3 regions of the Methylomonas sp. ZR1 genome follow, and region 2 is predicted to be linked to each of the others. Evidence: riboswitches for the same ligand, from Rfam matches in the RefSeq annotation. Region 2 holds a riboswitch; each other region holds the start of a gene.
The links. Region 2 has a riboswitch for cyclic di-GMP ahead of DDY07_RS22915 (hypothetical protein). Riboswitches for the same ligand answer to the same signal wherever they lie in the genome.
Positions count from the first base shown of each region.

Region 1: it holds a riboswitch for cyclic di-GMP, as region 2 does, so the genes downstream of both, DDY07_RS23980 (hypothetical protein) here and DDY07_RS22915 (hypothetical protein) in region 2, are expected to answer to the same signal.
Region 3: it holds a riboswitch for cyclic di-GMP, as region 2 does, so the genes downstream of both, DDY07_RS03345 (hypothetical protein) here and DDY07_RS22915 (hypothetical protein) in region 2, are expected to answer to the same signal.

Region 1 covers NZ_RCST01000001.1:128,304-131,671, reverse strand. The annotation lists gene DDY07_RS00610 (ATP-binding protein) at 1-536, opposite strand, end outside; gene DDY07_RS00605 (hypothetical protein) at 591-779, opposite strand; gene DDY07_RS00600 (hypothetical protein) at 804-1,079, opposite strand; cyclic di-GMP riboswitch class I at 1,457-1,541, shown strand; gene DDY07_RS23980 (hypothetical protein) at 1,641-2,753, shown strand; gene DDY07_RS00590 (hypothetical protein) at 2,853-3,368, shown strand, end outside.
Region 2 covers NZ_RCST01000001.1:4,999,517-5,002,884, reverse strand. The annotation lists gene DDY07_RS22920 (hypothetical protein) at 1-734, opposite strand, end outside; gene DDY07_RS22915 (hypothetical protein) at 890-1,678, opposite strand; cyclic di-GMP riboswitch class I at 1,751-1,829, opposite strand; gene DDY07_RS22910 (TonB-dependent receptor) at 1,908-3,368, opposite strand, start outside.
Region 3 covers NZ_RCST01000001.1:728,975-732,342, reverse strand. The annotation lists gene DDY07_RS03350 (hypothetical protein) at 1-546, opposite strand, end outside; gene DDY07_RS03345 (hypothetical protein) at 647-1,438, opposite strand; cyclic di-GMP riboswitch class I at 1,478-1,556, opposite strand; gene gspM (type II secretion system protein GspM) at 2,257-2,772, opposite strand; gene gspL (type II secretion system protein GspL) at 2,753-3,368, opposite strand, start outside.

The DNA of each region.
Region 1 (3,368 bases), 4.9 Mb from region 2:
TTGAAATAACGCCGGTCGTTCATCAAATGCATTTGCAGGCTCATTTCCGGCGTCATCTCCGTCATCGCCGGATGGGCCATGTGCGGCTCGACTGCCGGCAAGGGTACGTTGTAGGCAATCAGCACCGTATACACGCAGGAGGTAATGATCACCATATTCCAGGCATAAGCCTGCGGCAGCATGATGGCAGTTACAATCAAAGGCAGCAGAAACACCCAAATGATCGGGTTTGACGCGCCGCCGGTCAAATAAAGTAAATAGGCCAACGCCAGTACATCCATGCATATTTGCGAAAAAATCTCGTGCTCGGTAACTTCTTCCGGGGTTCTCAGCCGCAGCCAGGTGTACAGATTGAGTATGGAAATCGCAAAAATCGCCAGCCACAGCTGGTTTTGAGGCAAATTAATACCCAGGCCGTTCACCGCAATAAACACCGCCACCGTAACGGCAAACAGCATCAAATTTCTAAGAATGTATAACCACCGCAGGTTTTCGCGAATGGATATTTCGGCTTTAGGCAGAATGTGTGAAAGCATAGAAACAACACTAAATTGAAGAAAGCATCGCCGCTAGATACTACCGGCGCTTGCTTACCAAGGTGGAAAGCCGATCAAACCTGGATGGCGGCCACCTAAGTATTCAATCGATTTTTGATAGCAACCTTCACTCCAACCACTAGGTGCCAGAGCAAATACGGAATCAAGCTCGCCGCTTACAAGATCGAAAGATAATCTACGAGCTAATCTTTTAGGAACAAGCGTCACGATCTGACGAATCATGCCTCCAAAAAATAGTGCGGCATATCACGCACCAGCCAAACGCCAGCCGCCGTTTTTATCCACCCATCTCATGCTCAGCCAGTACCAAAACGTCATAGGCAGCATCATCGCAAACCATTCCCAATCGTCGATCAAAAATAATTTGGCAACCCAGCCATTGCCATCGAAATAGAGCGGCCAAGGCACACAGTAAAGAGTAAAAACAATACTACTCCAGATCAACAGTAACGCGCCTTTGCGGGTTTCTATACTGGACAGGGCCAGGAACACCCACAGCGGGGTTTTATCGGTTTTTTGCATACATCTCTCCACTGAAAAATCTCGTGCCAACCCAATGAGCGGCGCAACAACCTAACAATAAACGACTAGAAAAGAAAGAAATTCCTAATCAAATCCACCAAAACAAACTTCACCACCAAGCGGGGATTATTTCCCAGCAATTGAACTGTGTTATTTAAAATAAGCGTATGAGCTATTTCGCTGAATTTCGCCCGCAGCTCACTCATGCCATCCCAGGCAAAATAAGCAGCAATACAATGATATTTATATATTTTATTAAGTTGGCCCACTATTCGCTTTAACTAGTGTACTTGCTTCGTGGTTTGCTTTCCGAAAAGCGGTTAGTAGGTCTCTATCCCTGCCATGTCTGCCGCTGGCGGAATGAGCAAATCTCTGAAAGCAAGCTTTGCCACACCCGTCGTGAGGCGGGGCCGGAAAATCACGGTTCTTAAAAAACGATTTAAAGAAGGCCGGATTGCCCCCATGCGCGCCATGGGCGAGGGCAAAGTTTGGCTCGCTGCTGTTGGTCAAGTTTTGTCAGTTTCGCTGTTACCTTTAATTCCAATAACAAAGAGGACGATCATGATCTTTCATAAAACGGCTATAGCAGCTATTTTGACAACTGGCCTGGCGGCTGTTTCCAGTCAAGCATTCGCGCACTCTTACTACAACCTGACCGGCGCGGGCACAGTAGCCTCCGGTAACTCCGCCATCGGCTTCGGCATCGCCAACAGCATCAACGGTACAGACGGTGTATCTGCAAACTCCAACGGCACCAATAGAGTCGCCAACGGTACCAACGTTTATACAGTCGGCGACTTAAACGCGAACACCTTAATTCCGGGCACAGGTACCGCGGCTGAGACAGCCACAGAAGTAGCAGGCAACCTGCCCTATATGTGGTATTCAGGTCAGCATACAACAGCTACAGGTTTCACCAAACGCGAATTACATACCGGCTCCAGCGCTACAGACAACGATGGCGCACTGACAGCAAACCTTATTAGCTCAAACCCTAGCTTCGGCACCAACACTATCGGTAGCTTGTGGAAAGCTTACTCGGACAAAAACGGCGGCACCAACGCCGCCACCTGGGGCACCATCATGGCCGACCTACCGGCTGATGGCGACCATCCTTACTTAGCGGTAGCAGGCAATTCGGCATCAACCGGCCTGGGACTGGACTATGGCTTGATTCATATTAGCTGCGGCGCAAACACAGCAAGCGCTAACTGCGCCAGCGCGGGCAATATCAAAACCACCATTACCGTGAAAAACGACGCCGATTACAGCCAATTTAACGGCTTATTGGACGTGGCCCTGTATCGCAATGTGGACAGCAGTTCCACATCTGACCGTAACGCGGCTGCCACAATCGGCGAAACGGGCCTGCAAGGCTCAAGCTTGGGCGAAGCTATCTGGACAGCCAGCATGAGCAGCACTTCCGACACCTTGTTCTACTCGTTTGTGTTCGACCAAGCCGAGTGGAATGCCACAGGCACACCCGGGTTGCACACCAATGGCTTTTATACCTTGGTTGTAGGCGCGCACGGTGGCGGCGCGCTCGATGGCGTAACCTACGACGTACTGGTTACCACTTCGGCAGTGCCTGTTCCAGGCGCAGTCTGGCTGTTCGGCAGCGCGATGGCCGGCTTGATCGGTTTCGGCCGCCGCAAACAAGCACTAGCGGCTTAATTACCCAGCGGGATTGCCGCCAAACAACGGTAATCTCCTCACCAAGCACTGTTTAACAACAGGCTTACACTCATATATTTGATTCGATAGAGATCCAAAATGACTGCAAACTTAACCTTTAAGAAACTAGCATTAGCCGGCGCCATGGGCGCGTTAATGTCGATCAGCGGCATGGCTAGCGCTCACGTAACCTACAATTTAGCTTCCGGAGATCCCTTACCGGACGGTTCTGCCGCAGGCCCATGGTCTGCCGGCGATCCAGGCTATATTGGCAATTTGCCCGCCACCTGGGTAGCGATGATCCACAATGACGGCGGCGTTGCCAACTCGCAAACCGCCAGCGGCCACGGCATAGGCATGGGCGCCAAAGCTTATAAAGACGGCGCGACAAACTGGGGGCATACCGCCGATTACGGTTTGTTTGAACTGCATGCCGACGCAGAAGTGACTATCACCGTATCGTCGGACGGCTCCAATCTGCGCCCGGCTTTTGGTTTGTGGAGCGGCTGGGATACCGCGGGTAGCAGCAGTCGTCATCAAGAATACCTGAACAACGGTGCTCTAAATCCCATGGCTGCCAGCCCACTTGGCACAACGCTGGGTTTGGTTGACGCA
Region 2 (3,368 bases):
TGTCCGCAACCGGCATAGGCACCCGTGCCCAAACAGAAACTGCCGACATCGACCAGTTGCGCGCCTTGCAACATGCCGGCGTTTTCCGGCGACATCAGTAAATCGCCACTCAACTGCCAGTTTCCGGGGTTGCTAAAGCTCAGGCTCAGGTTGTTTAAGTCGTACACCGCCATCGTGAAATAAATGTTATTGGCCAGGTACCAACCGGTGCGGCCCAAAGTTTGCCGGTTGGCATCGTAAAACAGCGAAAAATCGCCGTTGACCAAGCCGGCTCCAGTCGGCGGCCAGTTCGGCGCATAAAAACCCTGCACGCCGGTCATGCCCACTTGTGCCCCGGCCACGCCGGCCAGCGTGCCGGTATCGATGGCAAAATCGGCTGATGTGGCTTTGACGTAACGCTGGCTGGCTTGCGGACTGGGATCGCTACCGATAGCCGTCAACTCGAACACCTGATTGAGTCCGGAAATCTCGGTGGTATTGAGTTGGCTAAGCAAATGGTCGCCGGTATTGGCCGGATTATCAGCATTGGACGTTGCCGTACTCCAAAACGTCGACAAGTAATAGCCCCCGGCATAAGGTGCCAGCGCATTCCGGTCCAGGTTCATCGTAAACGTACCGCCGGATGGCGCATTCAATGTCGCGGCGTCGGCGCTTGCCGAGGCCATTCCCATACCGATGGCTAGCATCGCCCGTACCACCAAAGCGGGATAGCCACAGTTTTTGTTGATCTTCATAAAATCCCTATCAGCGGATGGTCAGAATAAGCCCTCTCCCTGCCTAAATACACAAGCGGCCGCAGTAGGCGGCATGCGGGCACGAAGAGGGATTTATTTTGGAAAGTCCTTGCCCGGAGCGAATCTTGGCGACCGCCCCAAGCCCACTTTGCGCGTTAAGCCGCGACCGAGGCTTTTCTACGACTTTTACCCAGCAAGCCCAGCAGCCCGCTGCCGAACATCCAGACCGCCGCCGGTACCGGTACCGCCGATGGCGCCGTACTGGGAGCCAGGCTAAAAGTACCGACCACGGCATTGGTATTGGCGCCAACCAAACCGGCCCATAAACCGGTCCATTGCAAATCGCCGCTCAGTAGTAATTCGCCATTGCTGCTTAGCGACTCGGAGACGTTGGTCAGCTTCAAGAAATTTTGGTAGCCAAAACCGGTATCGTAGGTTTTGATATTCCAGGTGCTCCCGGTTTTTACCAGGCTAAAGTCGTAGGGCGTCAAAATGCCGCTACCGCCTTGGCTGGTTAATAACCAGGCGCCGCTCAGACCGATTTGACCGACCGAGGTATTGCCGGCGTCCATCGTCGTGGCTTGTTCGGTACGGCCATAGGGGCCGGCAGCCGGATAGCTGTTGGTCGTGGTGTTGGCGTTAACCGCAAACGACATCGCTGTGTTGGCGGTTGCCGATAGCGTCGTTCCGCCGGTGGTTGCGCCGGTGATACCCAGCAAATTGTCGCTGGCACCCCAATGTTTCGCGACAATCCAGCCATTCGGATAGCCACTGCCGACATTCACCGATGCCGCCGCAAAAGCGGCATTGTTGATGGTAATGGTGGCATCGCCGCTGACTTGTGCAGCGCTGGCTGTAGCAGGCGCCAAAACGGCGGTCAATGCGCTGAAGGCGAGCAGGCCGGCGCTTACCCATTGAGTGCGGTTGTAGTGCAAGATTGTCATTTTTTATTCCTTAATAAATTACGGTTAAAGTTAATCTGCAAATCGCCAACCCGAATTTCGGGTCTTAAACTGGCAGGTAACCCGGCTGTCTTAATCTCCAAGACCCGTGGCTTTCCGGCTCCGTCTCGCGGCGGATGTGGCATGTTTGTCGCGGTCCTTACGACATCACTCTAAATCCCTGAGTGAGGTGCTCCTGAAAAACTCCTGTGGCAAATAGTTAACGACGGCATCAGTACTTGATTGAAAAACTTAGAAACCCGGCGCGGCCGGCTGCCGGCGCTACCCGGCCCTCGAAATAGCCGTAGGGCTGAAAATAATCCTCATCACTGAGATTTTTGACCGTGGCCGCCCATTGGAAACGCCCGGTTTCGTAAGCCAACGCCGCGTCGAAGCTGTGGTAGCCGGCGGTTTTAAAGCGATTGTTATTGGATAAATAAGCGCCGGCGCGGGCGTACACGCCGAAGCCCAAGCTAAAACCTTGCAACTCATCTTGCTGAAAGCGGTAATGCGCCCAGAGCCGCCCGGCATCTTCCGGAACTTGAGCCAAGCGATTGCCGGCAGCCACCCCGGCTTTGTCGTCCATGAAGCGGGCGTCGGTATGCGCATAGTTTGCCAGCACGCTGAAGCCCTCGACCGGTTGCCAGAGCAAATCCATTTCGATACCGCGCGAGCGTTGCTGCCCTGCGGCGACCGAACGCCGCAGGAAATCGCTGCTGTCGGTGACCGCGACCTGGCTGCGCTCGATTTGGTACAACGCCAGTTGGCCGCTGAATTGATTCGCAAAATTGAATTTCAGACCGGTTTCCAGATGATTCGACAATTCCGGGGCCGGCGTATCGACGAAATTGACAAACGGTTGGCCGCGCATGCCCTCGCTATAAGAAATAAACCAGGAAACCTCGTCGTTTAGGTCGATCACGCCGCCGAGGCGCGGCAACCATTTCAGCGTATCCGTGGTGACATTTACCCCGGTTTGCGCGTTATTAAAATCGATACCCACCTTGCCCAGCCTAAGACCGGACAGCCAATGCAAACGCCGGTACAGCGTGCTTTGCCACTGCAGGTAAGCGCCGTAAGTGAGGTTTTCGATGAACTGATTTTCCCGGCCCGGACCGGGTACGGCATAAGGGGAGTCAAATATCGGTGCGCGCAGATCGACCGTACCGACGCCGAATCCTAAGGCGCCGAAATCGCCCTCGATAAAGCCGGCATCTTGCAAACGGCTGTAGTCCGCGCCCAACAACAGATTGTTTTCGCTAGGACCCAACTTGAAATTGCCCTGTAAATTGCCCAATACGCTGCGTTCATGCTGTTGTTGAAACAATTCGGCGTTCACCAGGGCCCAGCGCGATGCCGACAGCAAGGGCCGATCCGCGACCAGGCCATCGCTGCCGAACAGGGTCTGAATTTTCTCGTCGAATTTAGCCTGCGCATAGCGCGCCTTCAGGTTTAAGCGCCAGCTCCCGGTGAGCTGCCGGTCCAGCGTAGCCCATACCGCATCGGCATCTGAATGGCTATCGGGCAGATTGGCCGGCCCCGGGAACAGATCGGGCCGGGTAGCAAAATCGCCAGCGATGCTGCCGGTGGCGGGCAAGCCCTGGTACTCCGGTTGCTGCCAACGCGACAGTTTGGCTTGGATCGTCAAACGGGTTTGGTCGTTATCGGTCAGCGTCAGGGCCGGGTTAAGGTT
Region 3 (3,368 bases), 4.3 Mb from region 2:
CGCAGAAGCGTTTGAAGGTTTGTTTGGGCCAACAAACAATTTTGGCTCGACATCGGAAATACCGGCATCGGACAGCACGTTGGTCAGGTTAGCGCCGCTGGCGTTGCAAAACCAAGTGTTGGTCGCGCCTTGTTGCGTGCAGTTACCGTTGTCGATACGCATCGCCGCAATCGCCACGCCGTCGATCAGCGGGTTAACGCCTTGCGCAGAACCGCCGGCAGAACGTTTGTGGAACAGGACTTTAGCCGTGGTTGCCGCAGAACCGTTGACGGTCAGGCCGGGTACGTTAGTAGAGTTCAGTGTGCAGAAATAAGCACTATGGTTTTTACCTTCGGAACCCGCTGTACCGTTGTCTTTAAATACATCCAAAGTACCGGCGTCGCACAAGTTCACAAACAAGGCAGCCAGGGCTTTGTCTTGCGCGCTAGCGCCGGACATGAAGATTTCGATATCCGGCGTAACGCTAGGCGCATGTGCGGATGCACCTTGCGAGAAACCTGCCAGAGAAGCCACTGCGATAGCAGCAGACAATAATTGCTTTTTCATTGTATATCTCTCAATTGATTGAATTTAGAGTGTGAGCCGACCCGTTCTTGAAGAGGGAACCAGCGAAACAGAATCCGGCCGGCTCAAGACGTTTGCGGGATTAAACCGCCAGCGATTTACGGCGAGTGGCGCGCAGTACACCCATCAGACCGGCGCCGAACATCCAAACTGCGGCTGGCAGCGGCACAGCAGCAGGTGCAGCGGTGTAGGTCAATGAACCGACATTGCCGTTGATTGCAAAATTCCATGTACCTGGAAAAGTGACTAATTCGCCAGTGTCGAAGTCGCTATCATTGACTTTTTCATGAACAAAGGCCAAAGCGGTGCCCAATTGGCCTTGCCCGGTAAATGGCAATGCGGTTTGCAAATCATTACCGTAAACAGCAGTGTAGCCTTGTTGGCCGACTGTTTTGAAGGTGCTCAGGTTGTTGGCATTAGCATCTTGAGTTTGGATATAGCTGACCAAATCATTCCATTTACTCATGCTGTTGCTAATGTCTGCTGCGTTGGTATCGAAAGCAGCAGGTGCAGGAACTACTGAAGTTGTATAGAAACCATACTTAGCAGTATCTGAAGGGTCGTTCAGTAATCCATGTCCACCCGAAACACCCCAAGTAACGTTGTTGCCGGCAGTGTAAGCAGCAGCGAACGATTGGAAGTTGTTGTCGCTCAGTGTGAATGACAATGGTTGGCTGGGGTTAGCCAAAAATTGTTCAACAGTGATGCCCAAATCCAGCGTGTAAGAGTTTTGTGCTGTGTAGTTAACCAGGTTAAACAAAAACTCACTACCGTCTGCTGTTGCATCGCCGATAGCTTGGATACGCGCTTCCGCGGCGCCTGAAGCGGCCGCTGCCAATACTGCAACTGCCAACAATTTTTTAGACAATTTCATTTTTAAAACCTCATGTTTAAATTTCGATTAATGACATAAGGTGACAGCCCAGCCGTCTTGACCTGCAAGACCCGTGACTTTCCGTCCCCGCTTCACAACGAGTTTGGCTTTTACACGCTTTAGATTGCACTCGACACCATCTAACATCCTGACAGCGCCGCTTTGTTGCCCCCGCGACCATGTTCCGCCTAGCCTCCTCCCTATCCTCTTCCTTCGCCGCTCCTTGTTCGTGCCGTCCGTGTTCCCTAGTTGCTCCCGAATCTTTGCTGAACGGCCGTTCCTCAACCCCTCAACTTGGCGCGAATTATTCCAGAGCAATAGCGGCGTTTCGGTTACAGCATTGTTAAATTAACGTGACATGTAATACATCTGTATTACAAAGCCCGCTGCTAACACGAAAATTCAGCTGATGACTGGGCGCGGGAGGGAGCGATGAAATCTAAGATTCTATTTGCGGGGGTCGCATCAGTGCGATTCAGTTAAGGAAGAAACCCCTTCTCCCTCCGGGAGAAGCTTGGGATGCGGGAATCAAATAAAGCTATTTTCGGTGTAGCCTAGGTATTAGTGGCCGCTAGCTCTCGACGGCAAGGGCCTTGCTGGCTATTGAGCAAGTTAGTTAAATCCAAAAAGTCCGTCATGCCGCCGGGTTAAGGGCGTCCGGTGCCATGGATGGCAAGCTTCGAACTCTGCGTGCGCTGAACACGGCATTCCCCGACAAGCAAACGCCTTGCGACCGCTTCACCAATCGATTGGGAACACTGGGCTCCCGCCTGCGCGGGAGCGACGGACGTTAAAGGCCAGGCTAATATGAAGGCGGGCTAAACAACGCCCAACAAGACTTTGGCGTTAACGATACCGTCCGCATCGGCCGGTTTTTCCACATCGATTTGCAGCACTTGCAAGCGGTGTTTGGTTTCCAAAATTGTCAGCCATGACATCAGTCGGTCGAAGGCCAGATTTTCCAGCCAGACGCTGACTTTGTCCTCGCCTTCCGGTGACAGATGTTTGATCGCCGGTTTTATATCCAGCTGTTGGCTGCTGAAATCGACTAACGCCAGCGGCGATTGATTACCGCCATCCACTGCCGGCGTATCAACCGCGGCTTGTTGCCGCAAAGCCGCCGCTTCGTTGCCGACTTGTTGTAAATAGCTATAGATTTGCTGTTGCGCCTGGATTTTTAGCGTCAGCAAGCGGCTCTGCTCCGCCATCGGTTGGTAAAACAGCAGGTATGCGCCATACACCAGTACGACCAATAAACCGCCCAGCCCCAGCACTCGCTCTCTGGGTGATAGTTCAGCAAAACGCTGGGTTAAGTCATTTTTCGCGAATCTCAAGTTGCGCCTCCACGCCGTTTGCGCCGCTATCGGCGGATTGAAGTTTCACCAGCATGCTGCTTTGCAGTTGTTGTTTGAATTGCTCCAGCTGGCCGATGTCATCGGCAACCACATGCAACTGCAAACCGCCGTTCAGGAAATTGAGCTTTTTCAGGTGCACGGCGGGCGTGTCTTTCAATACCAAGCCGGACCGGTAAAGCAAGCGCATGAAACCGCTACCGACGGAATCGTGTTGTTTTCTGAGCAGCGCCAGTTGTTGCTCGGCTTGGGCTTTGACATTAACGATACGTTTCACTTCGGGAAAGCTTTGTTTGAACAGCGCTTGGGTTTTTGCTTCCAACTCGCTCAGCTCGGCTTGCTGTTGCCAGTAGGTGTGCAATAAGGCGTAGCTCTGCACCGCCAAGGCCACCGCCAGAATAATGGCCGCCGGCAGCCACTGTTGCCAGCGGTCTACCTTTCGGCTGCTGACAGCATAGGCACCGCTCAACAAATTCAGCTCTACAGGCAATAATTCGACGGCACTCGCCATGAATGACAAAGGTGCTTTGATGACCGTGTCCATACCGGTAATAGCCAAACCGTCCGGCAGCTTGCTG